One region of the Streptomyces sp. MMCC 100 genome, then DNA from elsewhere that is predicted to be linked to it. Evidence: riboswitches for the same ligand, from Rfam matches in the RefSeq annotation. Region 1 holds a riboswitch; each other region holds the start of a gene.

Evidence for each region. Region 1 has a riboswitch for cobalamin ahead of ABS735_RS27285 (energy-coupling factor ABC transporter permease). Riboswitches for the same ligand answer to the same signal wherever they lie in the genome.
Region 2: it holds a riboswitch for cobalamin, as region 1 does, so the genes downstream of both, ABS735_RS30490 (ribonucleoside-diphosphate reductase subunit alpha) here and ABS735_RS27285 (energy-coupling factor ABC transporter permease) in region 1, are expected to answer to the same signal.
Region 3: it holds a riboswitch for cobalamin, as region 1 does, so the genes downstream of both, ABS735_RS08530 (cobalamin biosynthesis protein) here and ABS735_RS27285 (energy-coupling factor ABC transporter permease) in region 1, are expected to answer to the same signal.
Region 4: it holds a riboswitch for cobalamin, as region 1 does, so the genes downstream of both, ABS735_RS18435 (ABC transporter substrate-binding protein) here and ABS735_RS27285 (energy-coupling factor ABC transporter permease) in region 1, are expected to answer to the same signal.

The regions. Positions count from the first base shown of each region.
Region 1 covers NZ_JBGORK020000001.1:5,883,160-5,890,616, forward strand. Annotated here, with positions in the region: gene ABS735_RS27255 (FAD-binding and (Fe-S)-binding domain-containing protein) at 1-1,407, shown strand, start outside; gene ABS735_RS27260 (DUF7144 family membrane protein) at 1,487-1,951, opposite strand; gene ABS735_RS27265 (hypothetical protein) at 2,184-2,783, shown strand; gene ABS735_RS27270 (chloride channel protein) at 2,780-4,138, shown strand; gene ABS735_RS27275 (potassium channel family protein) at 4,135-4,701, shown strand; gene ABS735_RS27280 (MerR family transcriptional regulator) at 4,755-5,390, shown strand; cobalamin riboswitch at 5,461-5,646, shown strand; gene ABS735_RS27285 (energy-coupling factor ABC transporter permease) at 5,677-6,396, shown strand; gene ABS735_RS27290 (energy-coupling factor ABC transporter substrate-binding protein) at 6,393-6,740, shown strand; gene cbiQ (cobalt ECF transporter T component CbiQ) at 6,741-7,457, shown strand, end outside.
Region 2 covers NZ_JBGORK020000001.1:6,617,330-6,624,786, reverse strand. Annotated here, with positions in the region: gene ABS735_RS30500 (GlxA family transcriptional regulator) at 1-725, opposite strand, end outside; gene ABS735_RS30495 (ribonucleotide-diphosphate reductase subunit beta) at 976-1,998, opposite strand; gene ABS735_RS30490 (ribonucleoside-diphosphate reductase subunit alpha) at 1,998-4,373, opposite strand; cobalamin riboswitch at 4,498-4,641, opposite strand; gene ABS735_RS30485 (GNAT family N-acetyltransferase) at 4,707-5,213, opposite strand; gene mctP (monocarboxylate uptake permease MctP) at 5,299-6,909, opposite strand; gene ABS735_RS30475 (DUF3311 domain-containing protein) at 6,906-7,205, opposite strand; gene ABS735_RS30470 (GntR family transcriptional regulator) at 7,351-7,457, opposite strand, start outside.
Region 3 covers NZ_JBGORK020000001.1:1,867,579-1,875,035, forward strand. Annotated here, with positions in the region: gene cobN (cobaltochelatase subunit CobN) at 1-43, opposite strand, end outside; gene ABS735_RS08525 (cobyric acid synthase) at 40-1,572, opposite strand; gene ABS735_RS08530 (cobalamin biosynthesis protein) at 1,569-2,573, opposite strand; cobalamin riboswitch at 2,681-2,822, opposite strand; gene ABS735_RS08535 (hypothetical protein) at 2,972-3,193, opposite strand; gene pitH (low-affinity phosphate transporter PitH) at 3,228-4,508, opposite strand; gene ABS735_RS08545 (class II aldolase/adducin family protein) at 4,733-5,443, shown strand; gene ABS735_RS08550 (alpha/beta hydrolase) at 5,619-6,746, shown strand; gene ABS735_RS08555 (hypothetical protein) at 6,983-7,457, shown strand, end outside.
Region 4 covers NZ_JBGORK020000001.1:3,959,343-3,966,799, reverse strand. Annotated here, with positions in the region: gene ABS735_RS18465 (siderophore-interacting protein) at 1-42, shown strand, start outside; gene ABS735_RS18460 (FecCD family ABC transporter permease) at 35-1,132, shown strand; gene ABS735_RS18455 (FecCD family ABC transporter permease) at 1,129-2,196, shown strand; gene ABS735_RS18450 (ABC transporter ATP-binding protein) at 2,250-3,047, shown strand; gene ABS735_RS18445 (ABC transporter substrate-binding protein) at 3,044-4,027, shown strand; gene ABS735_RS18440 (DUF2470 domain-containing protein) at 4,225-4,929, shown strand; cobalamin riboswitch at 5,065-5,264, shown strand; gene ABS735_RS18435 (ABC transporter substrate-binding protein) at 5,297-6,859, shown strand; gene ABS735_RS18430 (ABC transporter permease) at 6,861-7,457, shown strand, end outside.

The sequences.
Region 1 (7,457 bases):
GTCGGAAAGTGCCGGCAGCACACCAGCGACGGCACGGTGATGTGCCCGTCGTACCAGGTGACCCGGGAGGAGGAGCACTCGACGCGGGGGCGGGCCCGGCTGCTGTTCGAGATGCTCGACGGGCACGGGGACGGCGCGATCCGGGACGGCTGGCGTTCGGAGGTGGTCAAGGACGCCCTCGATCTGTGCCTGGCCTGCAAGGGCTGCAAGAAGGACTGTCCGGCGGACGTGGACATGGCCACGTACAAGGCGGAGTTCCTGTCCCACCACTACGAGGGACGCCCGTGGCGCAGGCCCCGCTCGGACTGGTCGATGGGCTGGCTGCCGGCGCTCGCGCAGGTGGTGGGCCGCACGCGGCTCGCGCCGGTCGTCAACGCGCTCACGCACACCCCGCTGCTGTCGAAGGCCGCGGTGCTGATGGCGGGGGTGGCGGACCGGGAGGTGCCGCTGTTCGCGGAGCGGACCTTCGAGCAGTGGTTCGCGGACCACGAGCCGGAGGGCGACGGGCGCCGCGGCTCCGTGCTGCTGTGGCCGGACACCTTCACCAACCACTTCCACCCGCACGTCGGCCGGGCGGCGGTACGGGTCCTCGAACACGCCGACTGGAGGGTGGAGTTGCCCGAGGAGCCGCTGTGCTGCGGGCTGACCTGGATCTCCACCGGGCAGCTGGGCACGGCGGAGAAGGTCCTCACCCGTACCGTGCGCGCTCTGGCCGCCCAGGTGCGGTCGGGCGGCCTGGTGGTGGCGCTGGAGCCGAGCTGCGCGGCCGTGTTCCGGGCGGACGCGGCGGAGCTGTTCCCCGGCGACCAGGACGTGCTGCGGCTGGCCGAGCAGACGGTGACGCTGTCGGAGCTGCTCACCGAGCACTCCCCCGGTTACGAGCCGCCGCAGGTACCGGACCGGTCCGCGCGTGCGCTGGCCCAGGTGCACTGCCACCAGCACGCGGTACTGGGCTGGGAGGCCGACCAGGAGCTGCTGCGCCGGGCCGGTGTGGACGCGGAACGGCTGGACTCCGGCTGCTGCGGGCTGGCCGGCAACTTCGGCTTCGAGCGCGGTCACCTGGACGTCAGCGAGGCGTGCGCGGAGCGGGTGCTGCTGCCGCGGCTGCGGGAGGAGGACGAGTCGACCGTCGTCCTCGCGGACGGGTTCAGCTGCCGCACCCAGATCCACGAGTTCGACAGCGGCGGCCACGAGGGCGTGCACCTGGCGGAACTGCTGGCCTCGGCCCTGCCGGGCCCCGCGACCGGCCCCGAGACCCCGGGCAGCGCGTACGGCACCGCGCCGGGCGCCCGTCCGGCGGCTCCGAGCCGCCGGGCACAAGCGCTGGCCCTGGCGGGCACGGCGGTGGCCGCCGCCGTGGGCGCCGCGGGGGCGGCCGTACTGGCCCGCGGCCTGCGCCGCCGCTGATCCCCCGCCGCCCCTCGACCACTGGCACGCCTCCCGGGAGCCGCGGGTACGGCTCCAGGGAGGGCGCGCCGGGTGAACGTCAGGCCCGGGCGGAGCTGTCCTGGCGGCTGGCCAGGGCCCAGATCACGAACACGTCGATGGCCATCATGATCACGGACCAGACGGGCGAGTACGGCAGGAACAGGAACTGGGCGACCAGACTCAGCGAGGCGAGGACGATGCCCGCCATGCGCGCCCACGTCATGTCCTTGAGCAGGCCGTACCCGGTGACGAACACGAGGGCGCCGAGGATGACGTGGACGATCCCCCAGCCGGTGAGGCTCATCTCGTAGACGTAGGTGCCGATACGGGCGTACACGTCGTCCTCGGCGATGGCCGCGATGCCCTGCAGGACGGCGAGGGCGCCGCTCAGCAGTAGCAGTACGCCCGCGAAGACGACACCGCCGGTCACCCAGCCGCTGGTGCGGTCGCCCGAGCGCTGGGCCCAGGAGGCGTCGCCGCCGTGGGACGGCCGGCCGGGAGAGGGTTCGGCGTGCTGGCTCATGAGCGGAGTCCTTTCTGTGTCCCCCGTACGGGGCAGCTGCCCACCGGCGCCGACGGCACCGACAGGTCGTTCAGAGCCTGCGGGCGTCCGCGGTCCCCGGCCACGCGGGCCCGCCGGACGGGTGAACCGCGCGCCGGACGTGCGCATGCGGGCGCTCGCGGCCTCGCGTTAACTGAGCGGCATCCGCGGCCACGGGTGACCGACGGGCCTCGGGGCGGAAGAAGGAGGGCGTGTGACAAGTCGGCCGCTGCCCCGGCGGGCCCCGGCGCCCCGACGTGGCCCGCTGCCCCGGCGGAGGCCGCTGTCCCCGGGGACGCCGCTGTCCCGACGGGCCCGGCTGCTGCTGCAGGCCCCGCAGCCCCGACAGGCCCCGCTGTCCCGGGGGACGCCGCCGCCACGGGGGACGCTGTCCCGACGGGACCGGCTGCTCCTGCAGGCCCCGCAGCCCCGACAGGCCCGGCAGCCCGGTGAGGCCCGGCAGGCCCGGCAGGCACAGCTGTCCCGGCAGAACCGACAGGCTCGGCAGAACCGACAGGCACAGACGCCCTGGCAGACCCCACCGGACCGACAGGCCGGACAGCCCCAGCTGCCCGGGCAGGCCCGGCTGTCCTGGCAGTCCCCACAGAAGCGGCAGGCTCGGCAGCCCCAGCTGCCGCCCCGGCAGACCCCACAGAACCGGCAGGCCCGGCAGCCCCGGCAGAGCCCGCTGGCCCGGCAGGCCCCACTGGGCCGGCAGGCCCCACTGGGCCGGCAGGCCCGGCGGGCCCGGCAGGCCCGGCAGGCCCGGCAGCCCCCGCTGGTCCGGCGGGGCCCGCGTGGGCGGGTTCCGTGACCGCGCCGGTTAACGCCGTCCCGGAACGGGCCGAGCAGTCCCTGCGGCAGACCCTGCTCAGCCCCGGCTACCGGCGGCTGTTGCTGCTGTGCGTGCTGCTGGGCGTTCCCATCGCGCTGGCCTGTTTCTTCTTCGTCGGGCTCCAGCACGAGTTGCAGCACTGGGTGTGGGTCTCGCTGCCGGAGGCGGCCGGTTACCACGTCCCGCCCTGGTGGTGGCCGCTGCCCGCGCTGCTCCTGGCCGGGCTGATCCTGGCGCCGATCGTGACCCGGATGCCGGGCGGCGGCGGGCATCTGCCGGTGAACGGCCTGGGCGGCGCGCCCGTCGGCCCCCGCGCCCTGCCCGGCGCGGTGCTCGCCGCCCTGGCCACGCTGCCCCTCGGCGTGGTGCTGGGCCCGGAGGCCCCGCTCATGGCCGTCGGCAGCGGGCTCGCCCTGCTGGCGGTGCGACGGGCGGGTGCGGGCGCGGACCAAAGGGCGGGCGCGATCCTCGCCACGGCCGGTTCCACCGCCGCCATCTCCACCATCCTCGGCGGTCCGGTGGCCGCGGCGGTCCTGCTCATCGAGGGGGCGGGGCTCGCCGGGGCGCGACTGGTCGCGCTGCTGCTGCCCTGTCTGCTGGCCAGCGCGACGGGCGCCCTGGTCTTCACCGGCTTCGGGCAGTGGACGGGACTGAAGATCGGCGCGCTGGCCCTGCCCGAGCTGCCGCCCCAGGCCGGTCCGGACGCGGGCGACTTCCTGTGGGGCCTTCCCACGGCCGCCCTGATCGCCGTACTGGTCACGCTGGGCCGTGAGCTGGGCCGCCGCACCGTCACCTGGACGCGGCACCACACGGCCGCGCGCACCATCGCCTGCGCCACCGCGGTCGGCGTCTGTGTCGCCGCGTACGCGCTGATCACCGGCCGCTCCCCGGCCGAGGCCGCGCTGTCCGGCCAGTCCACCCTCGCCCAGCTCGCCGCGCACCCGCACGCCTGGTCCGTGGGGGCCCTGGTCGCCCTGGTCGCGTGCAAGGGACTGGCCTGGGGCGTCGCGCTGGGCGCTCTGCGCGGCGGCCCGATCTTCCCGGCCGTACTGCTGGGCGCGGCGACCGCCTCGGCCTGCTCCGGGCTGCCCGGATTCGGCGCGACCCCGGCCCTCGCCCTCGGCGTCTCCGCCGCGGCGGCCGCGGTGACGGGGCTGCCGCTGGCCAGCGCGGTCCTGGCGGTGCTGCTGATGGGCCGGGACGCCCACGACCAGATGCCGCTGATCGTCATGGCGTCGGTCGTCGCCTTCGTCGTCGCCCAGCTGGTGCGCCGGACCGAGCCGAAGGCGGCCGGGGCGTCGGGCGGGGCGTCGACGACGGGAGCGGGACCGTGACGGACCGGACGGGCGGCCGGACCGCACGCCCCCGTACCGGCTGGGCATCCGTCCGGCCCTGGCTCGTACGGGCCGGGATCGCGGCCGCCGTGGTCGTGGCCTATTTCCTGCTCCCCCTCGACCACCTGGGCCCCCAGCGGCCCGTGCTGAGCTGGGCGCTGTTCGCCCTGCTGCTGACCGTCGTGGCCGTACTGCTGCTCCGGCAGATCCGGCACGTCCTCCTCGACCGTCCGGACAGCCGGCCCGGGGTGGTCATCTCCCTGCTGATCGTCCTGTCCGTGCACGTCTTCTCGGCCACGTACTACGCCCTCGCCAAGCAGCCGGGCGAGTTCAGCGGGCTGCACACCAGGGTCGACGCGCTGTACTTCACCGTGGTGACGCTCGCCACCGTCGGGTACGGGGACATCACCCCGCGGGGCCAGGCCGCGCGGGTCGTGACGATCCTGCAGATCACCTACAGCTTCGTCTTCCTCACGGCCGCGGCGACCGCGCTGACCACCCGGATGCGGGACATGGTGGCCCGGCGGCCCGAGCGGGGCCGCTCCCGCTGGAACGGGCCTTGAAACTGCCGCCGCGTCACCTCCTGGCCTCGGTCGCACACGTGTGGAGGAGCTGCATGACGCATTCGGCCGACGGCACCCGTCGCATCGGCGAACTCGCGCGGGAGACCGGACTGAGCATCCGCGCCCTGCGCTACTACCGCCGGCTGGGACTGCTCACGCCGTCCGCCCGCACCGACGGCGGCCACCGCTGCTACGACGCCGCCGGCGTCCGGCGCCTGCACCGCGTCCTGGCGCTGCGCGGCTTCGGGCTGCCCCTGGCACGGATCCGCGCCGTACTGGACGCCGAACCCGACCACGACCCGGCGGAGCTGATCCGACGGCAGCTCGAAGTCGTCGAGGAGCGGCTGCGGCAGACCGCCGAGCTCCGGCTGCGGCTGCGGCTGCGACTGCGACTGCGACTGCGACTGCGACTGCGACTGCTGGGCGTACTGGGTGCGCTCGACGCCTCGGCCGACGGCTCGACCGAGGCCTATCTGAACGTGATCGAGGAGATGACCGCGATGGACCGGCCCCTGACACCGGAAGAGGTGGACCGCCTGAGCGAGGCGCGCCGCCGCTACGCCGAGTCCCTCGGTGAGGACGGACTCCGTGCCCTGCACCACAGGCGCGCGGAGATCTTCGCCACGCTGAGCGAGGACGGACGGCGGCGGATGTCGGACCGGCGGCGCCGCGCGTTTCGGCAGGCCTGAGGCCTCTGCGAGGGCCCGGCGGTACGTCCGCGGGACCCGAGGCCCGCTTGTGCCCACCCGCGTGGGAGCACTACTGTCGCCACGCCTTGGTGAACGGGAAATCCGGTGTGATGCCGGTGCGGCCCTCGCCACTGTGAATCGGGAAGTCCGGCTCCGGCCCTCAGGGGCAGCCACTGGATCGCTTGCGGTCCGGGAAGGCGGAGCACGGGCGGTGGTACCCGTAAGCCAGGAGACCGGCCAAGGCGCGTCGTCCATCCACGAGGTGCTGGAGAGGGTCTGCTGAGCCATGCACATAGCCGAGGGCTTTCTGCCACCGGCGCACGCGATCGCCTGGGGTGTCGCGTCCGCGCCGTTCGTCGTCCACGGAGTCCGGTCACTCACCCGTGAGGTCAGGGAGCATCCCGAGAGCACACTGCTCCTCGGCGCCTCCGGAGCCTTCACGTTCGTCCTGTCGGCCCTGAAACTGCCGTCCGTCACCGGGAGTTGCTCGCACCCGACCGGCACCGGCCTGGGCGCGATCCTGTTCCGGCCGCCTATCATGGCGGTCCTGGGCACCATCACCCTGCTCTTCCAGGCGCTGCTGCTCGCCCACGGCGGGCTGACCACGCTCGGCGCGAACGTCTTCTCGATGGCCATCGTCGGCCCCTGGGCCGGGTACGGCGTCTACCGGCTGCTGCGCCGCTGGGACGTGCCGTTGATGGTCACCGTGTTCTTCGGGGCGTTCGTCGCCGACCTGTCCACGTACTGCGTCACGAGCGTGCAGCTGGCGCTGGCCTTCCCGGACCCGAGCAGCGGGTTCCTGGGCGCGCTCGGCAAGTTCGGGTCCATCTTCGCCGTCACGCAGATCCCGCTCGCGGTGAGCGAGGGCCTGCTCACGGTGATCGTGATGCGGCTCCTTGTGCAGTCCAGCAAGGGCGAACTGACCCGGCTGGGCGTGCTGCCGGCGAAGGCGGGGACGGGCGCGGGCACGGGCACGGGGACCAAGGAACAGGCGGTGGCCCGATGAGCCGCAACGCGAAGATCAACGCCCTGCTGCTGCTCGCCGTGGCCGCGCTGGCGGTGCTGCCGCTGGTGCTGGGGCTCGGCGACCACAAGGAGGAGCCGTTCGCCGGGGCCGACGCGGAGGCCGAGACGGCGATCACCGAGATCGAGCCGGACTACGAGCCGTGGTTCTCCCCGCTGTACGAACCCCCGTCCGGGGAGGTCGAGTCGGCGCTGTTCGCACTGCAGGCCGCGCTCGGCGCGGGGGTGCTGGCGTACTACTTCGGGCTGCGCCGGGGCCGACGGCAGGGTGAGGGGCGGGCGTTGGCGGCGACGGCGGCACCGCGGGACACCCCTGAAGGGGACTGAGTGCTGCCGATCGACGCGGCGGCGCACGGCAGTCGCTGGCGCCGCCGCCATCCCGTGGACAAGGCCGTGCTCGGTCTCGGTCTGACCGTGCTCGCGATCTCGCTGCCGCCGTGGCCGGGTGCGGCGCTGGTGCTGGTGACGGCGCTGACGGTGCTGCTCGGCCCGGCGGGCGTGCCCGGGCGCCGGCTGTGGCGGGCGTACCGGGTGCCGCTGGGCTTCTGCGTGACGGGGGCGCTGCCGCTGCTGGTGCAGGTCGGGGGCCTGGACGGGTTCCTGTCGGCGGCCGACGGCGGTGCGGTGCGCGCGGGTGGGCTGCTGCTGCGCACCTCGGCGGCCTCGCTGGGGGTGCTGCTGTTCGCGTTCACCACGCCGATGTCCGACCTGCTGCCCCGGCTGGTGCGGGCCGGGGTGCCCGCGCCGGTCGTGGACGTGGCGCTGGTGACGTACCGGATGAGTTTCCTGCTGCTGGACTCCGTGCGCCGGATCCGTGAGGCGCAGGCCGCGCGGCTGGGGCACACCACGCGGGCGGCGACCTGGCGTTCGCTCGGGGGGCTCGGCGCCACCGCGTTCGTGCGGGCCTTCGACCGGGCGGCGCGGCTCCAGTCGGGGCTCGCCGGGCGCGGTTACGACGGCACCCTGCGCGTGCTGGTGCCGGAGGCCCGCGTCTCGGTGCCGTTCACGGCGGCGAGCGTCGCGCTCCTTGCGGCGCTGGCCGGC
Region 2 (7,457 bases), 730 kb from region 1:
GACATGTGCGCCCTGGCCGCGAGCTGCTCGACGGTGACCTCCTCGTCGAGGTGCTGTTCCATCCAGGCCAGCACCTCGCCGACGGTGTCGCAGGAGGAGCGCGGCAGTGGCCGTTCGATGTACTGCGCCTGCCCGCCGTCCCGGTGCGGCGGCACCACCATGCGCCGGGCGATCCGGTTGGCGACCTCCGGCCCCTGCTCCTTGCGCACGATGTGCAGGCAGGCGTCGATGCCGGCGGCGGTCCCGGCCGAGGTGATCACCGGGTCCTCGTCGACGTAGAGCACGTCCGGCGCGACCTCGGCCCGCGGGTACTGCCGGGCCAGCTCGGCCGCGTGGTGCCAGTGCACCGCGCACCGCCGCCCGTCCAGCAGGCCGGCGGCGCCCAGCACGAAGACGCCGGAGCACACGCTCAGCACGCGGGTGCCCCGGTCCGTCGCCCTGCGCAGGGCCTCCAGCAGCCCGGGCGGATACTCCCGGCGGACGAAATCACTGCCCGCCGGCACCGCGATCAGGTCGGCCTCGTCCAGCCGCTCGAGACCGTACGGCGTGGAGACGGTCAGTCCACCGACGTGGGTGGTCAGCTCGGGGCCCTCCGCGGAGACCACCGCGAAGTCGTACCGCGGCAGGCCCTCGTCGCTCCGGTCGATACCGAAGACCTCGCAGATCACGCCCAGTTCGAAGGGATGCGCGCCGTCCAGCAGGACGGCGGCCACGTTGCGCAACATGCCGCCAGTGTGCCTCGGAAGTGGCAGGAAATCGAGGTCTTACGGCAGTCCTGCCACTCCCGGTAAGGAGTATCCGGCGCGACAGTGGTGTCATGACCGGAAACCAGATAGAAGGCCTTGTCGGAATGCTCGCGACCTTCGGACTCCTCGTCCTCATGGTCCTCCCCTCGGTGATCGGCATCGTGCGCGAGAGGCGCATCGACCGTCAGATCAGGGAGGCCCAGGAGGACAGGGGCCAGGGGAAGGAGACTCAGAAGTCCTCGGACAGGTCGACGGTGCCCTCCACCGCCACCTGGTACGCCGAGGGGCGCCGCTCGAAGAAGTTGGTCAACTCCTGAACGCCCTGCAGCTCCATGAAGGAGAAGGGGTTCTCGGAGCCGTACACCGGAGCGAAGCCGAGACGCGTCAGACGCTGGTCGGCCACGCACTCCAGGTACTGCCGCATCGAGTCGGTGTTCATGCCCGGGAGGCCGTCACCGCACAGGTCGCGCGCGAACTGCAGCTCGGCCTCGACGGCCTCCCGCAGCATGTCGGTGACCTGCTCCCCGAGCGCGTCGTCGAACAGCTCCGGCTCCTCCTTGCGCACGGTGTCGACGACGTCGAACGCGAAGGACATGTGCATGGTCTCGTCCCGGAACACCCAGTTGGTGCCGGTGGCCAGACCGTGCAGCAGACCCCGGCTGCGGAACCAGTAGACGTAGGCGAAGGCGCCGTAGAAGAACAGGCCCTCGATGCACGCGGCGAAGCAGATGAGGTTGAGCAGGAAACGGCGCCGGTCGGCCTTGGTCTCCAGCCGGTCGATCGACTCCACCGAGTCCATCCACTTGAAGCAGAACCCGGCCTTCTCCCGGATGGACGGGATGTTCTCCACGGCCGCGAAGGCGGCGGCGCGGTCCTCCGGGTCGGGCAGGTAGGTGTCAAGCAGCGTCAGATAGAACTGGACGTGGACGGCCTCCTCGAAGAGCTGGCGGGACAGGTACAGCCGCGCCTCGGGGGAGTTGATGTGCTTGTAGAGGGTCAGCACCAGGTTGTTCGCGACGATCGAGTCACCGGTGGCGAAGAAGGCCACCAGCCGGCCGATCAGATGCTGCTCCATGGGGCTGAGCTTCGCGAGGTCGGCGACGTCCGAGTGGAGGTCGACCTCCTCCACGTGCCAGGTGTTCTTGATGGCGTCCCGGTAGCGCTCGTAGAAGTCCGGGTAGCGCATGGGGCGCAGGGTCAGCTCGAAGCCCGGGTCGAGCAGGTTCTTCGTGGCAGGGGTCTCGGTGGTCATTACTGGCAGGCCTCGCAGGACTCGGGGTTTTCCAGGGAGCAGGCGACCGCTTCGGGGTCCGGGGTGGCCTGCACGGGGACGGTGGCGGCTCGGGCCGCGGCGCGGGCGATCCGGGTCGCCGGGCGCGAGCGCAGGTAGTACGTGGTCTTCAGGCCCTGCTTCCAGGCGTACGCGTACATCGAGGAGAGCTTGCCGATGGTCGGCGTCTCCAGGAACAGGTTCAGCGACTGGGCCTGGTCGAGGTACGGGGTGCGGGCGGCGGCCATGTCGATCAGGCCGCGCTGCGGGATCTCCCAGGCGGTCCGGTACAGCGCGCGCACGTCCTCGGGGATCCAGGTGAAGCCCTGCACCGAGCCGTTGGCCTCGCGCAGCGCCTCGCGGGTGCGTGCGTCCCACACGCCGAGCCGCTTGAGGTCGTCCACCAGGTAGGAGTTGACCTGGAGGAACTCACCCGACAGCGTCTCGCGCTTGAAGAGGTTGGACACCTGCGGCTCGATGCACTCGTAGACACCGGCGATGGAGGCGATGGTCGCGGTCGGAGCGATGGCCAGGAGCAGGGAATTGCGCAGCCCGGTCGTGGCCATGCGCTCGCGCAGCGCGGCCCAGCGCTCCGGCCAGACGGGCTCGACGCCGTAGTGGTCCGGGTGCAGCACGCCCCGGGCCGTGCGGGTCTTCTCCCAGGCCGGCGCGGGGCCGTTGCGCTCGGCGAGGTCGGCGGAGGTCTCGTACGCGGCGAGCATGATCCGCTCGGCGATGCGGGTGGACAGGGCCTTCGCCTCGGGGGAGTCGAAGGGCAGGCGCAGCTGGAAGAAGACGTCCTGCAGGCCCATCGCGCCGAGGCCGACCGGGCGCCAGCGGGCGTTGGAGCGGCCCGCCTGCTCGGTCGGGTAGAAGTTGATGTCGACGACCCGGTCGAGGAAGGTGACGGCGGTGCGGACGGTGGCGTCCAGGCGTTCCCAGTCCATGTCGCCCCTCGCGGGGTCGGCGAAGGCGCCGAGGTTGACCGAGCCCAGGTTGCAGACCGCCGTCTCCCCGTCGTCGGTGACCTCGAGGATCTCCGTGCAGAGGTTGGAGGAGTGGACGACGTGGCCGGGGACCGCGGTCTGGTTCGCGGTCCGGTTGGCGGTGTCCTTGAAGGTCATCCAGCCGTTGCCGGTCTGCGCGAGGGTGCGCATCATGCGGCCGTACAGCTCGCGGGCGGGCAGCGTCTTGCGGGCGAGCCCCGCCTCCTCCGCCCTGCGGTAGGCGGCGTCGAACTCCTCGCCCCACAGGTCGGTCAGCTCCGGCACGTCGGCGGGGGAGAACAGCGACCAGGTCCCGTCGGTGTCCACCCGGCGCATGAACTCGTCCGGGATCCAGTGCGCGAGGTTCAGGTTGTGCGTACGGCGGGCGTCCTCACCGGTGTTGTCCCGCAGCTCCAGGAACTCCTCGACGTCCGCGTGCCAGGTCTCCAGGTAGACCGCCGCCGCGCCCTTGCGCCGGCCGCCCTGGTTCACGGCGGCCACCGAGGCGTCCAGCGTCTTCAGGAACGGGACGATGCCGTTGGAGTGCCCGTTGGTGCCGCGGATCAGCGAACCGCGGGCGCGGACGCGGGAGTAGGCGATGCCGATGCCGCCGGCGTGCTTGGAGAGGCGGGCGACCTGGTGGAGGCGGTCGTAGAGGGAGTCCAGCTCGTCCTTGGGGGAGTCCAGGAGGTAGCAGGACGACATCTGGGCGTGCCGGGTGCCGGAGTTGAAGAGGGTGGGGGAGGAGGGGAGGTAGTCGAGGCGGCTCATCAGGCCGTAGAGGGCGGCCACTTCGTCCACCGCGCGGACGGTGTCGTCCTCGGCGAGTCCGGCGGCGACCCGCAGCATGAAGTGCTGGGGCGTCTCGACGGCCTTGCGGGTGATCGGATGGCGGAGCAGGTAGCGGCTGTACAGGGTGCGCAGACCGAAGTAGCCGAAGCGGTCGTCGGCGGCCGGATCGATCAGCGCGTCAAGGCGGTCCGCGTGCAGCCGTACGAACGCGGCGGTGCGGTCGGCGATCAGGCCCTCGCGGTGGCCGGTGGCGACGGAGTCGGTGAAGGTGACGACGCCCTGGGTGGCGGCCTCGGCGCGGATGCCGATGCTCAGCAGCCGGGCGGCCAGCCGGGAGTAGACCGGGTCCTCGGAGATCAGACCGGCGGCCGCCTCCGTGGCCAGCTCGCGCAGCTCGGCCTCGTCCGCGCGGGCGGACCGGCCGCGCAGTGCGGCGGCGGCCACCCGGCCGGGATCGGCGTCGGTGAGGTCGGCGGTCAGCCCGGTCAGGGTCCGCAGCAGGGCGGCACCGGGTCCGTCGGATTCCCCGGTCGCCGTCACCGGGGTCGCTGAAGCCGGATCGGCTGGCGCGATGGTCACGTGGAGCACTCCCTCGCTCGGCACGGGGCCTGGCGGAGGGCAGGGGGCAGCACACGAGCGCACGCGGCGTCGCGTCCACCGGCCCACTCCACGAGGCCCGGACGTCATGGCACCCGGGCCGGGACGGCCGGGCGCGCTGTCGGCAGGTCCTCGGACTGAACAGGCGTGCGCGCACATGCGAAGACGTACGGATACACGCAAGTACACCGTTGCGGGACAGTTCCGGATTCGCACCGGATTCCCCTGCGGCGACAGCGAGCACGAGCATACATCTTGTGCCGGGTGACGCGAGCACCCCCAGATGTTGTGTCCCGATGGGGTGTCGCGCCGGTGTCAGAGCGTCAGTTCGTAAGTGAGCAGCATGATGTCGTCCAGCTCCGGCAGGGGGTTCCAGTCGCGGTCGGGCGTGCGGACGAAGCCCAGGCGCTCGTAGAGGCGGTGGGCGGTGCGCATGGTGGCCTGGGTCGACAGCACGACGCCCACGCAGCCCGGCACGGTCCGGGCGCGGTCCACGCAGGCCCGTACGAGGGCCTCGCCGGCCCCGCGGCCGCGTGCCTCGCGGGCGACGGCGAGCATGCGTATCTCGGCCTCGCCGGGGCCCGCGATGTCCGCCATGGGCCCGCCGGACGGCACGAAGGTCACGCCGCCGAGCACCCGGCCGTCCGCCGCGGCGACCAGCACCTCGGCGGCCGCCGCCCGCTTGGCCACGTCGCGCAGCTCGTCCAGGTACGAGTCGCTCTCCCCGAAGTCGAGGAGGCCGTCGCGCAGGTAGGCCTGCGCGGTGATCTCGCCGAGGGTGTCGTACCCCTCGGCCGTCGCCCGCCGGATCACGAAGTCCATAGCGCCGAGTGTGCCCGACGGGTGCGACAACGGGCCGCCGGATTTCTCCGACGGCCCGTCTCGAAGCAGGAACTCGAACCAGGGATCAGTGCGAGCTGCCCGCCGTGGCCGGCGGCAGTTCCACCTGGACACCCGGGTCGCCGGCGTCCGCCGTGTAGTCGCTCGGCTTGGTCTCGTCGACGCCGTCGGGCGCCTTGACCGCCTTCAGGACGAAGGTGAGGACCACCGTGACCAGGACGTTCAGCACGAAGGCGGTGAGGCCGATGTAGCCGATCTCGCCGATGCCGGGGATCTCCTCGGAGGAGCCGCCGAAGTGCGCTTGCGTCGGCGAGGCGACCCCGTAGGCGGCGACCGTGCCGTAGACCATGCCGACCGCCCAGCCGCCGAGCAGCGCCCAGCGGTGGAACCAGCGGGTGAACAGGCCGCCGACCAGGGCCGGGAAGGTCTGCAGGATCCAGATGCCGCCCAGCAGCTGGAAGTTGATCGCGACGGTCTTGTCCATGCCCAGGACGAAGATCAGCGCGCCCACCTTCACCAGGAGCGACACCAGCTTGGAGACCTTGGTCTCCTGCTGCGGCGTGGCGTCCGGCTTGATGAAGTCCTTGTAGATGTTGCGGGTGAACAGGTTCGCGGCCGCGATCGACATGATCGCCGCCGGGACCAGCGCGCCGATGCCGATCGCCGCGAAGGCCACGCCCGCGAACCAGTCCGGGAACATGTTCTCGAACAGCTGCGGGATCGCCAGCTGGCCGTTCTCCACCTTGACCCCGGCCGCGATCGCCATGAAGCCCAGCAGCGCGAGCAGGCCCAGCATCAGCGAGTACAGCGGCAGGATCGTGGTGTTGCGGCGGATCACCTCACGGCTGCGCGAGGACAGCGTGGCGGTGATCGAGTGCGGGTACATGAAGAGCGCGAGGGCCGAGCCGAGCGCGAGGGTCGCGTACGTCCACTGCCCTCCCGCGGCCGGCACCACTCCGCCCGCTCCCGTCTCGGTGAACTTGTCGCTCGCCGACGCGAAGATGTCGTCGAAGCCGCCCAGCTTGATCGGGATGTAGATGATCGCCACCGCGATGACGATGTAGATCAGCGTGTCCTTCACGAACGCGATCAGCGCGGGCGCGCGCAGTCCCGACGAATAGGTGTACGCCGCCAGCACACCGAAGGCGATCAGCAGCGGCAGGTCCTTGACGAACCAGTTGGTGTCCTCGCCGCCGCCGACGCCCATCACGTCGAGCACGGCCTGGATGCCGACCAGCTGCAGCGCGATGTACGGCATGGTCGCCAGGATGCCGGTGACGGCCACCGCCAGCGACAGGCCCTTGGAGCCGAACCGGCCGCGCACGAAGTCCGAGGTCGTCACGTATCCGTGCTTGTGCGAGACCGACCACAGGCGGGGCAGGAAGGTGAAGATCAGCGGGTAGACCAGGATCGTGTACGGCACCGCGAAGAAGCCGGACGCGCCCGCCGCGTAGATGGCCGCCGGGACGGCCACGAAGGTGTACGCGGTGTACAGGTCGCCGCCCAGCAGGAACCAGGTGACCCAGGTGCCGAACGAGCGGCCGCCGAGGCCCCACTCGTCGAGGCTGTGCTCGTTCTCGGCGCGGCGCCAGCGGGCGGCCAGGAAGCCCATGGCGGTGACGAGGACGAAGAAGAAGATGAAGACGGCGAGTGCGACGCCGTTCACGCCGTCGTTCATCGCGACTCACCGCCCTTCGGGGCGGAGGAGGCGGAGCCCACGGCGGCGGAGTGGGCGGCGCGTCCGCGCTGGTCCCACTGCCACAGCTTGTACGCGGTCACCGTCAGCAGTGTGGAGATCAGCACCCAGGCCATCTGGTACCAGTAGAAGAACGGGATGCCGATGAGGGCCGGGTCCGTCTTCGAGTACGAACCGACCCACAGCATGGCGACGAACGGTGCGACAAGACAGAGCCCGATGACGACGCGCACCGGCGTCACCACCGGCTCTCTGCTCACTTCTGTGTCTTCTGACATGCGCGGCTCCGTCCCCTCGCTGATCACCTCGTGCAGTGCGCACGAAATGTAGGTGACGGTGTCAAGACAGCGGAAGACCTCGTCCGTATATCGGTCCTCAACTGCAACTTCGCGCCCGCGCGCGAGGAGGTATGCCGGGTATGCACTAGTCCTGGGGCCGCTTGAGGCGGGCCACGAACTTGTAGCGGTCGCCCCGGTACACCGACCGCACCCACTCCACCGGCTGACCGGTGCGGTCCTGCGAGTGCCGGG
Region 3 (7,457 bases), 4.0 Mb from region 1:
GCAGGTCCGTGTCGGCGGTCGACAACAACAACACTGTGCTCATGCGGGCGCTCCCGGTGGAATGAAGGGCAGTCCTTGCGGCGCGCCGGACTCGATGAGCCGCCACAGCGCGTCGGTGTCCGCGTGGTGTTCGATCAGGTCGCCGAGCCGGTCGAGCTGCTCCTCGCGCAGCGCGGCGAACGAGGTGCCGGGGGCCGGCACGAAGCGGCGGCCCGCGGCGGCGGCCACCTCGCGCAGGAACGCCCGCCGGAATCCGTCCGACTCCAGCGAGCCGTGCCAGTGCGTGCCCCAGGTCTGGCCGACCCGGCAGCCGTCCAGGCTGTGTCCGTCGTCATCAGAGATGAACGCGTCCCCGCCGGTCACGTCGGCGACCCCGTGGTGGATCTCGTACCCCTCGACGCGCTCGCCGAGGGCCTCGCCCACCGGCCGCGTGAGGGTCTTCTCGCGGGCGAACCGTACCCGCACGGGCAGCAGTCCGAGGCCGTCCACGTGACCGGCACGCGACTCGACCTCGTCCTCGATGTGCTCGCCGAGGAGCTGGAAGCCGCCGCAGATGCCGAGCACGGGCCGCTGTTCGGCCGCCCTGCGCGCGATGGCGTCCGAGAGCCCCCGCTCCCGCAGCCACTCCAGCGCCCGGACCGTCCCGCGCGTCCCCGGCACGATCACCAGGTCGGCGTCGGCCAGTTCCTCCGGCCGGTCCACGAAGCGCACCACGACGCCCGGCTCGGCTGCCAGCGCGTCCACGTCCGTGAAGTTGGACATCAGCGGGACCGCGCAGACGGCGACCCGCAGCACGTCCTCACCGACGGGCGGGGCGACGACGGACTCCCGCACCGTCCCGCGCAACGACACCCTCAGCCCGTCCTCCTCGTCGATGCCGAGCCCGTGCCGGAAGGGCAGCACGCCGTACGTCCGCCGGCCGGTGAGGCCGTGCAGCATGTCCAACCCGGGCTCCAGCAGCGACACGTCGCCGCGGAACTTGTTGACGAGGAACCCGGCGACCAGCGCCTGGTCCTCGGGTGCCAGCAGCGCCACCGTGCCGAAGAAGGAGGCGAAGACGCCCCCGCGGTCGATGTCGCCGACGACGAGGACGGGCAGTCCGGCGCCCCGGGCGATCCCCATGTTGACGATGTCGGTGCGGCGCAGATTGATCTCGGCCGGGCTGCCGGCCCCCTCGCAGATCACCGCGTCGTAGGAGGCACGGAGTTGGGCGAGCGAGTCGAGCACCGTGCCGAGCAGCCGCTCCTGGCGCCCGCCGTGGTAGCCGCGGGCGCTCATCTCGCCGACGGGTCTGCCGAGCAGCACGACCTGGCTGCTGCGCTCCCCGCCGGGCTTGAGCAGCACTGGGTTCATGTGCGCGGTCGGCTCCACGCGGCAGGCCTGGGCCTGCATGGCCTGCGCCCGCCCGATCTCGGCGCCCTCGCGGGTCACGAAGGAGTTGAGCGACATGTTCTGCGCCTTGAAGGGCGCGACGTTGACGCCCTGGCGCACCAGCCAGCGGCAGATACCGGCGGTGACGACGCTCTTGCCGGCGTCGGAGGTGGTGCCGGCGACGAGCAGGCCACCGTTCATGACGTACGTCCCTTCCTGACGCCCCGGTTGTTCCGGGCGGCCCGGTGCGCGCTCCCGGCGGCCCCGCGCGCGAGCAGCCGTGCGCCCGCGCACACGCCCAGCGCCAGCCAGCCCACGCGCCGGGACAGCCGTACCGCCCGGTCGATGTCGCCGGCACCGGCCCGTACGGCGCGTCCCGCGGTGCCGTTGAGGACGGGCCGGTGCTCCACCCGCCCGCCGTAGGAGAGCGTCCCGCCGAGCCGTACGCCCAGGGCGCCCGCGAAGGAGGCCTCCACGGGCCCGGCGTTGGGGCTCGGGTGCTGTGCGGCGTCCGCACGCCAGGCCCGTACGGCGCCCCGGGGATCGCCGCCGGCCACGGTGGTCAGGACGGCGGTCAGGCGGGCGCCCGGCCAGCCCGCGAGGTCGTCGAGGCGGGCGGAGGCCCAGCCGTAGCGGCGGTACCTGGGCGACTTGTGGCCGACCATGGCGTCCAGGGTGTTGACGGCCCGGAAGCCGAGCAGCCCGGGCACTCCGGCCACGGCGCCCCACACCAGCGCGCCCACCACCGCGTCCGAGGTGTTCTCGGCGACGGACTCCACGACGGCCCGGGCGATCCCGTCGGCGTCCAGCGCCCGCGGGTCCCGCCCGCACAGGTGCGGCAGCCGCGCACGTGCCGCCTCGACGTCCCCGGCCTCCAGGGCCCGGCCGATCGCACCGGCCTCGCGGGCGAGCGAAGTGCCGCCGACCACGGCCCAGGTGGCCGCACCGGTCAGCGCGACGGAGGCGGCGGGGGAGCGGCGCACGAGCCGGGAGGCGGCCAGCCCGAGGGCGGCGGCGCCACCGGCGCACACGACGGTGTGCAGGGCGCCCCAGCCCCGGTGGTCCCGCCACAGCAGCTGTTCCACGGCGCCCGCGGCACGGCCGAACGCGGCGACCGGGTGTCCGCGGCGCGGGTCGCCGAGGAGGAGGTCACCGAGGAGGCCGGCGGCGGCGCCGTACGCGAAGACGCGTCCGGCACGCATGGGCTCAGCCGGTCACACGGGCAGGGAAGCACCTGGTACTGGGCGTCGAGCGGTGGCGGCAGCCGGGCATCGCGTCATGTCCTCACTCAGGGTGTCCACGCCCTGGTTCGAAGAGTCCGGCGGTGAGAGTTCCTGGCTCCCGGGGGTCCTGATCCCCGGTCACAGTGGCGGGACCGCGCCGGATTCGCACCGGGCTTCCTCTCCTGCCGCCGTAGATGGCCCCGGAAGTCCACCACGGCCCGCGAACACCCGTCAACCTGGCGTTGACCTGCGACGGGGGAGTGTGCGAAGGCCCACACCCGAAGGGTGTGCGCCGGCACGCGAAGAGGCGGGGCGCGGAACGGTTCGAGCCCGTCCCGCGCCCCGCCCCGGGGCGTGCGCGGTGTTTCGGAGAGCGCTCAGGCGACGATCAGATAGATCCCGTACGCCACCGCCGCCGTGCAGGCCGCGAAGCACGCGTACGCGCCGGTGACCGCGAGGGCCGCGGAGCCGCCCTCGGCGGCGGCCCGCTCCTGGCGGGAGAGGCCGACGATGCCGAGGGTGAACAGGCCCACCAGGGCCACCGTGACCACGAGGCTGACGCCGAAGACGGAGCCGAGGGCTGCCCAGTCGATGCTCATGGAGGTTCGCTTCCTTCGTACCCGGGTCGCGGGCTCAGACGGTGGTGGCGGCCGACGGGGCCTTGGGATCGGCGGTGGCGGCCGGGGCCGGGACGGTGGCCGCCAGGTCCTCGGTCAGGCCCGCCGGGGGCGGGGACACGGCGGCCATGGCCGTGGTGACCACACCGGCCGGCTCGGACGGCTCGACGGACCCGGGCTCCCCGGCGCCCACCGTGTCGCCGTCGACGACGTTGGTGTGGTCGACGACCTCGCGGCGGGAGATCCGCCAGATCGCGAAGCTGGACGCGATCAGGAACACCGCGACGAGGGCCGTGCCCCAGTCGCCGAGGCGGCAGACCCACTCGGCGAGCGCGGCGACCAGGGCCGCGGCCGGCAGCGTCAGGCCCCAGGCGACGAACATCCGGGTGGCCGTGGACCAGCGGACCACGCCGCCCTTGCGGCCGAGGCCCGCGCCCATCACCGCGCCGGAGACCGAGTGCGTGGTGGAGAGGGAGAAGCCGAGGTGGGAGGAGGCCAGGATGACCGTGGCGGCGCTGGTCTGGGCGGCGAAGCCCTGCTGCGGCTGGAGGTCGGTCAGGCCCTTGCCCATGGTGCGGATGATGCGCCAGCCGCCCAGGTAGGTGCCGAGCGCGATGGCCAGACCCGCACCCAGGATGACCCACACGGGCGGGTCGGAGTCGGGGGCGAGCGAGCCGCCGGCGATCAGGGCGAGGGTGATGATGCCCATGGTCTTCTGGGCGTCGTTGGTGCCGTGGGCCAGCGAGACCAGACCGGCGGAGGCGATCTGGCCGGCGCGGTAGCCCTTCGCGGCGGCCTTGCCGTCGGCCTTGCGGCCCAGCGAGTACGTCATCCGGGACGCGAGCATCGCCGCGACGCCGGCCACGATCGGGGCGGCGATCGCGGGCAGGAGCACCTTGGTGACGAGCACGTCGCCGTTGACCGCGCCGATGCCGGCCGAGGCGACGGCGGCACCGATCAGGCCGCCCATCAGGGCGTGCGAGGAACTGGACGGGAGCCCGACCAGCCAGGTCAGCAGGTTCCAGAGGATCGCGCCGACCAGTGCGGCGAAGATGACCTCGGGACGGATGCCGGTCTCGTCGACGAGACCCTTGGAGATCGTGTTGGCGACCTCCACCGAGAGGAAGGCGCCTACAAGGTTGAGGACGGCGGACATCGCCACCGCCACCTTGGGCTTGAGCGCACCGGTCGAAATGGTCGTTGCCATCGCGTTCGCGGTGTCGTGGAAACCGTTCGTGAAATCAAACGCGAGTGCGGTTACCACCACAATCGCGAGGATCAGCGAGAAGCTTTCCATTTACCCAGGCAATCGTTCGAGGTCGTTGGCGCGACGAACGTAGGTAACCAGAGTGAACGGAAGATGAACTGGGCAGGGCGTCACGGTGACCGGAAGCGGTGTCCGTGCCTCCCTCTGCGTGCCCGCTCCGGTGCTCTCCGGAGACGTCCCTGGCAGGATCACCGCGAGGCCGTTCGACGACGGGCATGAGGGGCGCGCGGGCGGCCCGGAAGGAGACGGTGACTGTGACGTATTCGCGGGCCGGGCGGGCGGACGCGGCCGGTGAGCCGGTCAGGAAGACGACCGGTGAGGCGGCCTGCGAGTCGGCCTGGCAGGAACTCGTCGCCACGGCCCGGCGCACGGTGGCGGACGGGCTGGTGGTCGGCACCTCCGGCAACGTCTCGGTGCGCGTCGGCGACACGGTCCTGGTCACCCCGTCGGGCGTGCCCTACGACCGGCTGACCCCGGCCGACGTGACCGGCGTCGACCTGGACGGACGCCAGGTGCTCGGCACCCTGGTCCCCACCAGCGAACTCCCCATGCACCTGGCCGTGTACCGCGCCGACCCCGGCGCCCGGGCCGTCGTCCACACCCACGCCGTGCACGCGACGGCCGTCTCGCTGCTCGTCCCCGAACTCCCGCCGGTGCACTACATGACCGCCGCGCTCGGCGGTCCCGTCCGGGTCGCCCCGTACGCCGCCTACGGCACCGACGAACTGGCCCGCGCCATGCTCGACGCCCTCACCGACCGCACCGGCTGCCTGCTCCGGAACCACGGCACGATCACCTACGGCACCTGCCTCGACCAGGCCTACGACCGCACCGCCCAGCTCGAGTGGATGTGCCGTCTCTGGCTGACGGCCTCCTCCGTGCCGGGCCACTCGCCGTCGCTGCTGACGCCGGACCAGCTGGCGGAGGTGACGGAGCGCCTCCGGGGATACGGGCAGCGAAGCTGACGCCAGGGCCTGTCCGGGCTCGCCCGCCTGCCCCTGAGCCGTCCGGCAACTCCGGACAGGCCCAGGGTGCGTGCCGGGCGGCTCAGGGGGTACCGGCTACGGGACACGAGCACCCTCGTCACCCACTGTCACGCGTCCACTGGCCGCCCGAGGACTCCACCAGGAGACTGGCCCCATGCGCACTGTCACCGCAACGGCAGCCGCCGTCACCGCAGCTCTGGCGACCGGAGCGGCGAGCGTCGCCGTCGGCCGGCTCGCCAGCGACGCAGCGCTCAAGGCGCCCCCCGGCCGGCCCCTGCCCACCGAGCCCCGGCTCACCGTGCACGGCACCGCCGCCGGGCAGATCACCCTCACCCGGGACCTGGCCGCGCTGCGCCCCGGCCGGTACGGGCTCGCCGGCGACGGGTCGCACGCGGTTCTCGGCCCGGTCCTCGGCACCGTCGAGCACGGCGCCGACACCGTCGTACGCCGCCTCGAACGCGTCACGCACGGCACCCTCGAGGCCGGTGACCGGGCATGGTTCACCCCGAACCTGTACGTCGGGAACCCGGGCACGGCCCTCGGCCTCGAGTACGCCGACGTCGAGGTCCCGGGGGAACTCGGCCCGCTCCCGGCCTGGTTCCTGCCCGGGGCCCGCCCGACCTGGATCGTCGCCGTGCACGGCCTGGCCGCCACCCGCGAGCACGCCCTGAACCTGATGGCTCCCCTGCACCGCAGGAACGTCCCGGTGCTCGCCCTCGCCTACCGCGGCGACGTCGGCGCGCCGCCCTCGCCCGACGGCCTGCACCACTTCGGCGAGACCGAGTGGCGCGACGTGGACGCGGCCGTCCGCTACGCCCTCGACCACGGCGCCCGCCAGGTCGTCCTGCTCGGCTGGTCCACCGGCGCCACCATGGCGCTGCGCACCGCCGCGCTCTCCGGCGTGCGCGAGCGCATCGCGGGGCTCGTCCTGGACTCCCCGGTGCTCAGCTGGGAGACCACCCTGCGTGCCCTGGCCGCCGCCCGCCGCACCCCCGGCGCGCTGCTGCCGCTCGCCGTCCGTGCCGCACAGGGCCGCGCCGGGCTGCACGCCGACCGGGACACCGGCACGGCCGGCCTGCACCGCCCGGCCGTGCCCACCCTGATCTTCCACGGCCCCGGCGACACGGTGGCCCCCTGGCGTTTCTCCCGCCGCCTCGCCGACACCCACTCGCGTCTGGTGGCCCTCCACACCGTCCGCGACGCCCCGCACGGCGCCATGTGGAACGCCGACCCCGCGGACTACGAGGAGACCCTGCGCCGCTTCATGACCCCACTGGTGTGACCCCACTGGTGTGACCCCGCTGGTGTGACCCCGCTGGCGCGACCTTGCTGGCGCGACCCCGCCACGCCCCTGTCACGCGCCCCTCCCAGCACGCGTCGCTCCGGTTCCGTTTAGCGCCGTACCACTGGCCTGATCCGGTGCCCGGACACCGTGCCCGGGCCTCGCACCCGCCCTCCCAGGAGGCCGCCGAGGCATTCCGTTTGGGTTTTCGGACCGTCAACCGGAAGACTGCACCCGTGACGTCCCGTATCCCGCGCGACTCCAGGCTTCGACTCGTCCGCCCGCGACCCCTGGCCGCCGCCCCCCAAGCGATGAATCAGCGGCGTCCGCGCCGCCCCGCGCCGCGCCCGCCGGAAGGCACACCGGCCCGGTCGGAGCTGGCCAGAATGGCACGCTCCGGTCTTGCCGACGCGGCCCGCGTCGCCCGCTGGGCCGACTCCGCCCTCGGCCCCGGCCGCGGCAGCGCGACCGCCGACGGCAAGGCCACCCTGTCCGACGCCACCGCCGACCACGCGGCCCGCGAACTGGGCCTCACCGTGGCCAAGGTCCGCGCCGACTGGGACACCGCCCGCCTCGCCGGACTGATCGAGGTGCACGGCGACACCGCCCGTCCCGGCTGGCGGCTGCGCGCCTGGAACCGCGACGACAGCGCCGTGCTGCGCGGCTGGGTCGCCCTCTTCGACGCCTGGTCGCTCGCCCACCCCGAGCCCG
Region 4 (7,457 bases), 1.9 Mb from region 1:
GGTTTCGGTCCCTTCGGAACGGTCACCGTCGCCCATGTCTGAACCCGCCCGGGCCGCGCTCGCCCAGGACGCCTCCCCGTCCGGGTCCGGCGCGCAAGAGGTCCTGCCCGCACCGCGTACCACCGCGGAACACGCGGGGACGGCGCGCATGCCCCTGGTCCTCGCCGGACTCGCCGTGACCCTCCTGCTGTGCGTCGCGGCCAGCCTGCTCGTCGGTGCCGAGGGCATCGCACCCGGCCGGGTCGTGGACGCCGTCCTCGGTCACGGCGACCGGCAGGCCGACGCCATCGTGCTCGACTCGCGACTGCCGCGCACCGTGGTGGCGATCGCGGTCGGCGCCGCGCTGGGCGTGGCCGGCTCCCTCATCCAGGCGTTCACCCGCAATCCGCTCGCCGACCCCGGCATCCTCGGCGTCAACGGCGGCGCGGCGCTCGGCGTGACCCTCGCGCTGTGGGCCGGACTCTCCACCTCCACCAGCGCCCTCATACTGCCCGCGCTGGCCGGCGCGCTGCTGGCCACCGTCGCCCTGCTGCTGCTCGCCTCCGCGGGCAAAGGGCCGGCCACCCCGGTCCGCATGGTCCTCGCCGGTGTCGCGCTCGCCGCGGTGCTCGGCGGGCTCACCACCGCCATCCGCCTGTTCGACGTCGCCACCTTCGACGGGTACCGGTCCTGGGCCGCCGGGTCGGTGGCCGGGCGCTCGCTCACCGACCTCGCCGGAGTCACCGGATACCTCGTCGTGGGGCTGCTGCTCGCGTTCACCCTGGTGCGCCCGCTCAACGCGGTCGCGCTCGGCGAGGACACGGCCGCCTCCCTCGGCGTCGACACCCGGCGCGTGCGGCTGCTGACCATCGTCGCCGTCACCCTGCTCGTCGGCTCGGCCACCGCCATCGCCGGACCCATCACCTTCCTGGGGCTGATGGTGCCGCACGTCTGCCGCCTCCTGGTCGGCAACGACCAGCGCCGCATCATCCCCCTGTCCGCGCTGGCCGCACCCGTCGTCCTGCTGATCTCCGACGTCGTGGCCCGAGTCGCCCTCCCGCTGCGGGAGATGCCCGTCGGCGTCGTGACCGCGTTCGTCGGCGCCCCGGTGCTCATCCGGCTGATCTCGAACCGGAAGGTGCACACCCAGTGACCGCGTGGATGACGACCGACCAGGGCGACCTGATCGTCCGTGCGCCGGGCCGCGTACGGATCTCCGCACGGGTACCCGTGCGCTCCGTCGCCGTGTGCACCGCCCTGTTCGCCCTGACCGCGGGCGTGACCCTGGCGGCCCTCATGCTCGGCAAGGTGAACTACTCCCCGGTGGAGGTCTTCCGGACGCTGACCGGCGACGGCACACGCGTCAGCGAACTGTTCGTCACGCAGTGGCGGTTGCCGCGCGCGGTGGCCGCCGTCGTCCTCGGGGCGATGCTCGGTGTGGCCGGTGCGCTCTTCCAGTGCATCACCCGCAACCCGCTCGGCAGCCCCGACATCATCGGCTTCACCGCGGGCGCGTCGGCCGGCGGCGTCGCGGTGATCACCTTCGTCGGTTCCGGCTTCGCGGCCGTCTCGGGCGGTGCCCTGGCAGGCGGCCTCGTCGTCACCCTGCTCGTGGTGCTCCTCTCCCGCGGCGGCGGTACGGCGGGCTTCCGCCTGGTGATCGTGGGCATCGGCCTCAACGCCATGCTGGTGGCGCTGGAGACGTACCTCTACCTCGTCGCCGACTCCGACATCTCCCAGGTCGCCGCCGTGTGGGGCGCCGGTTCCCTCAACGCCGTCAGTTTCAGCCACACCGGCCCCGCGCTCGTCGTGGGCGCCGTCGCGACGCTCGTCGTCTGCGCCGGACTGCAGCGCGCCCTGCCCCTGTTCGACCTGGGGGAGGACGTCGCCACCGCGCTCGGGGTCCGGCCCGCCCGGCTGCGGCTGCTGCTCGTCCTCGGCGGCGTGGTCCTCGTCGCGGTGGTCACCGCGGCCGCGGGCCCCATCTCCTTCGTGGCGCTGGCCGCACCGCACGTCGGCCGGCGGCTCGCGGGCGCGTCCGGCACCGCGCTGGCGCCCGCCGCCTGCGCCGGCGCGCTCATCCTGGCCAGCGCCGACCTGGTGGCCCAGCACGCCGTACCGGGGGTCTCCCTCCCCGTCGGCGTGGTCACCGTCGCCGTCGGCGGCCTCTACCTCCTGACCCTCCTCGTCCGTGAGAACCGGAAGGGAACCCTGTGAGCACCCCTGCCCGTCCGGCGCCGGCCACCTCGCTGCGCGCCGACGACATCACCATGGCCTACGACGGCCGGGTCATCGGCGACCACCTGACGGTCGGCATCCCCGACGGGGAGTTCACGGTGATCATCGGACCCAACGCCTGTGGCAAGTCCACCCTGTTGCGCTCGCTGTCCCGCCTGCTCAAGCCGGCCGAGGGCACCGTGTATCTGGACGGCAAGGACATCCACCGGATGCGGGCCAAGGATCTGGCCGTCCGGCTCGGCCTGCTGCCCCAGTCGGCCGTGACCCCGGCCGGCATCCCCGTCCTGGACCTCGTGCGCCGGGGCCGCTACCCGCACCAGTCGGTCCTCTCCCGGTGGAGCCGCGAGGACGAGCTGAGCGTCCGCCACGCCCTGGAGCAGACCGGGATGACGGAACTGACGACCCGCCCCGTGGACGAACTCTCCGGCGGACAGCGCCAGCGCGCCTGGGTGGCGATGGCACTCGCCCAGGAGAGCCCGATCCTGCTGCTCGACGAGCCGACGACGTTCCTCGACGTCTCGCACCAGATCTCCCTGCTGGACCTGTTCGCCGATCTCAACCACACCGCCGGCCGCACCGTCGTCGCCGTGCTCCACGACATCAACCACGCGGCCCGCTACGCCGGACACCTCCTCGTGATGTCCGCCGGCCGCATCGTCGCCGAAGGCCCCCCGGCCGAGGTGCTCACCACCGAACTCCTCGCCGACGTCTTCGACATCCAGGCCACCATCATCGAGGACCCGGTCAACGGCGGTCCTCACATCATCACCCGGCACCAGGGCCGCCGCTCGGCGCCCGCCGCCCCGCAACTCCGGAAGGTCGCACCATGAAGTCCACCCCCGTCACGCTCGTCACGGGCGCCGCCGTCCTCGCCCTCGCCCTGACCGGTTGCTCCTCCTCCGACGAGGGCGCCTCCGGGGACGCCAAGGACGCGAAGGCCACCACCCGCACGGTCACCGACGCCACCGGCGCGAAGGTGAAGGTGCCCGACACCCCGAAGCGCATCGTCACCCTGCACTACGCGGCCACCCAGCCGGTCCTCGACCTCGGCTTCGACCTGGTCGGTCAGGGCGCCTTCGAGGAAGGCATCATCCCCGAGGACAAGGCCGCCGAGGCCGAGAAGGTCCCGGTCGTCGCCCAGCAGGAGCCCAAGCTGGAGGACATCGCCGCCCTCGAACCGGACCTGATCTTCGCGCCGAACGTGTACGACGAGGAGACCACCGCGGCGCTGAAGGACATCGCGCCCGTGTACACCTTCACGCTCCGCGGCGGCGACCGGGCCAAGTGGACGCAGCGAACGGAGGAGGTCGCCGACGCCCTCGGCGTGCCCGAGAAGGCCGACGAACTGCAGACCGCCTTCGCCGAGCGCCAGAAGGGCATCGCGGAGAAGTACGCGGACGTCATCAAGGGCAAGACCGTCGGCGTCGTCGGCTCCTACGAGGAGAACAACTTCTACGCCTGGGGCGAGAAGAACATGCAGGGCACGCTGCTCGTGCCCCTCGGCTTCAGCTACTCCGAGCAGGAGAGCGACATCGTCAAGGACCAGAAGGAGCCGGAGGCCGTCCTCTCCAACGAGAAGCTGGCGTCCGCGGTCGGCGACGCCGACGTCCTCTTCCTCGACTCCAACCTGCGCGGTGAGGTGAACGCCTTCATGAAGGACGTACAGGCCACCTCCCTCTACAAGCAGCTGCCCGCGGTGAAGGCCGGACACGTCTACGTGGGCGGCAAGAACACGGTGGCCGGCTACACGGACGCCAACTACACCCTCGACCGCGTCGAGGACGCTCTGAAGGACCTCCAGGGCGCGTAGGCGCCACCGCGTCCAGGAAGGAGCGGAACTTCGCGTGGTCTCGGCGGTCTTCCGCCACGCGACGTCCGAACGGCCCGCCCCCGCGCATCTCGACGCGCCGGGGCGGGCCTTCGGCGTACCGGCGCCGCGTCCTGACAACGAGACTCGGGTAAGTGGGGTAGGCAAACCTGACTCTTTGACCTCCGGGAGGATGCCGGATGCGTCGTACCCCCTTGCGCGCCGGCGCGCCGACGGCCGCCGAACGCGCCCGCTCGATCCTGGCCGCCGCCCACTCGATGACCGTGGTCACCGACGGCCGGCACACCGGAGTCCGGCACCTCGACGGCACCGGTCTGATGGGCCACGTCCATCTGCACGCCCCGTTCGAGGGCCCCGGTGCCCCGCCGGCCGGGCGGGTGCCGATCCGGCTGGAACTCACCGACATCGCCTCCACCCCCGTACGCGACCGGCTGCGTGCCCGCGTCACCCTGACCGGGCTGCTGGCCGCGCCGTACGACCCCGATTCCGCCGAGAGCACCTGCATGGAGTTCGGCCAGTGCGTCCTGGAGGACGCCTGCGGTCGCACCTATGTGCCCCTTACGGAGTTGGAGGCGACCGACCTCGACCCCCTGGCGACGAGCGAGGCGGGCCTGTTCACCCATCTCGTCGACGACCACCCCGAACTCGTCCCCCTGCTCCTGCGCCTGGTGCGCCCCCTGCCGGGCAGGGAAGTGCGGCGGGTGGTCCCGGTGGGGATCGACCGCTACGGACCGACACTGCGGCTCGAACGCGCGCGGGGCCACCGCGATGTCCGGCTGCCCTTCCACAGGACCGTGCACCACATCGACCACATCGGCCCTCAGATCCACGCCCTGCTGGCCGCCTCCCGCCGCCTCTCCCACACGCGGCACCTGCTCACCTGAACACCACTCGCCGGCTCACGGGCTCCCTCGCCGGGGCGGGTGCCCGAGACCGAGCACGGCGGGCCGTGCCGGAAGGTGGTCGGTACCGCCGGTCCGGCCAGGGGGAGGATCCCTCATCACGGCGCGAGGCCCCGCTTCCCGGCGTCGTCGGCAGGTGCGCCAGAATGAGGGCACGAGGCGACGGGGATCAGGAAGCCGGTGCGAGTCCGGCGCGGTCCCGCCACTGTGACCGGGGAGCAGACCTTCCGCGTGCCACTGTCTGCAGCCGCGGACGGGAAGGCGAAGGCGAGCGACGATCCGGGAGCCAGGAGACTGACCCGTTGCCGGTCCGCAGGCAGGGGCGAGGACACCCCGGAGAGGATCGACAGTGACGAGGCATGCCCCGACGCGGGCCGCGCAGCGACCGCAGCCCGGCAGACGAGAGGTGCTGGCCGCAGGAGGCGCCCTGGCGCTCGCCACGACCGGCCTGCTCGCCGGGTGCGGCGGCGACCAGAAGGACGGAGGCGGCGGCGACCGGTTCCGCGCCGCTTTCACGGCCGGCGGCTCCCAGGAGACCCTCGACCCGCACGTCGCCCCGAACTTCGTCGACCAGGCCCGCGCCAAGGCCCTGTACGACACGCTCGGCACCTACGCGGACGACATGTCCGTCCGCAAACGGCTCGCGGAGTCGTGGGAGAGCGACGCCTCCGGCACCCGGTGGCGCATACGGCTGCGCAAGGCCGAGTTCCACGACGGGAAACCGGTCACCGCCGAGGACGTGCTCTACAGCTACCGGCGCGCCGCCGACCCCGCCACGGGCTCCCCGTCCCAGGTACTGCTCTCCGCGATCGACTTCGACACGTCCAGGGCCGACGGCGAACGCTCCGTCGTCTTCGTGCTGAAGGCGCCGAACTTCGAGTTCCCCACCGTCTTCGCCGGCCCCGGCACCGAGATCGTCCCCGACGGCACGACCGACTTCCGTGAGCCCGTCGGCTCGGGTCCCTTCACCTACGTCTCGTTCACCCCGGGCGGCACCGCCCGCTACCGGCGCTGGGCAGACCACTGGGACGGCGCCCCGCACATCGCCGAACTCGAGATCGTGCCCGCCAACGAGGAGTCGGCGCGGCTGAACGCGCTGCTGTCCGGTCAGGTCCACTACGCCGCCGACATGGCCGGCACCTCCGTCGAGAGGCTCGAGAAGGAGGGCTCGACGCGGTTGCTGACCGCGAAGCGGGCCACCGCACAGCAACTGCTGCTGCGTACCGGCCGCAAGCCGTTCGACGATCCCCGGCTGGTACGTGCCGTGCAGCTGGGCATCGACCGGGACGAGCTGGTGAGGGTCGCGCTGGCCGGGCACGGCGAGGTGGGCAACGACCTGTTCGGACTGGGCCTGCACGGATATCCGGACGACCTCGCACCCTGGCAGCGAGACGTCGACGAGGCCCGGCGGCTGGTGCGCCAGGCCGGTGCCGAGGGTTTGCACATCACCGTGGAGACCAGCTCGGTCGACGCGGCGTGGGAACCGGCCGCTGACCTCATGGCCGAGCAGTTGCGCGAGGCCGGGCTGAAGCTCACCGTCAACACCCGCGCCTCCAGTACCTACTTCAGCGAGATCAAGACCAAGGGCGTCGCCGCCTTCAACACCACCTCCACCCTGCCGGTCTCCGACTTCCTCCAGCAGCGGGTGCGGGGCGGAGCGGCCCGCAACCAGACGCAGTACGCCTCGAAGAAGTTCGACGAACTGCTGGACCGTTCCCGCACCACCCGGGACGAAGCCGATCGCCTCGCTCTTCTCTCCCGTGCGCAGAAGACCGCCCGGGACGAGTCCGGTCTGCTGGTGTGGTCCTTCTCCGACGCGAACGACGCCATCGCCTCCTCGGTGCGCGGACTGCGGGCCGCACCTCCGAACTCGCACGACTGGGCCCGGTTCGACCGGGTCCGCGTCGGCTGACGTGCGCCGGTACTTCCTGCGGCGTTCCCTGTTGGCGGTCTTCCAGTGCCTCGTGGTGCTGGTGGCCGTGTTCGCCGTCGGTTCGCTGCTGCCCGGCGACACGGCCGACGTACTCCGTGGCGAACTGGGCACGCCCGAACAGGTGGAGGCCCTGCGCCGGCAGCTGGGGCTGGACGAACCCGCCTGGTCCCGCTTCGTGCACTGGCTCGGCCACCTGTTCACCGGCGACCTCGGGACGTCCCTGACGACCGGCGTGCCGGTGGGCGAGGACATCGGTCGCCGGGCGGGGGTGACGCTGCTCCTGGGCTTTCCGGCGCTGCTGCTCGTCACGGTGCTCGCGCCCGTGCTGGGCACCGTGTCGGGGCTGCGGGAGGGCGGCCGGGCCGACCGGGCGCTGAACACCGCGGCCGTGGTGCTGCACGCCGTCCCCGAGTTCGTGCTGGGACTGCTGCTGGTCGCGTCGGTGTCCCTGTGGGCCGGGCTGCTGCCCGCCACCGCCGTCGGCATGGACACGGCCGCCCTGCTGGCCCAGCCGGCCGTGCTGGTGCTGCCCGTCGTCGTCCTCACGGCCCGGCACCTGTGCGACCTCGCGCGACAG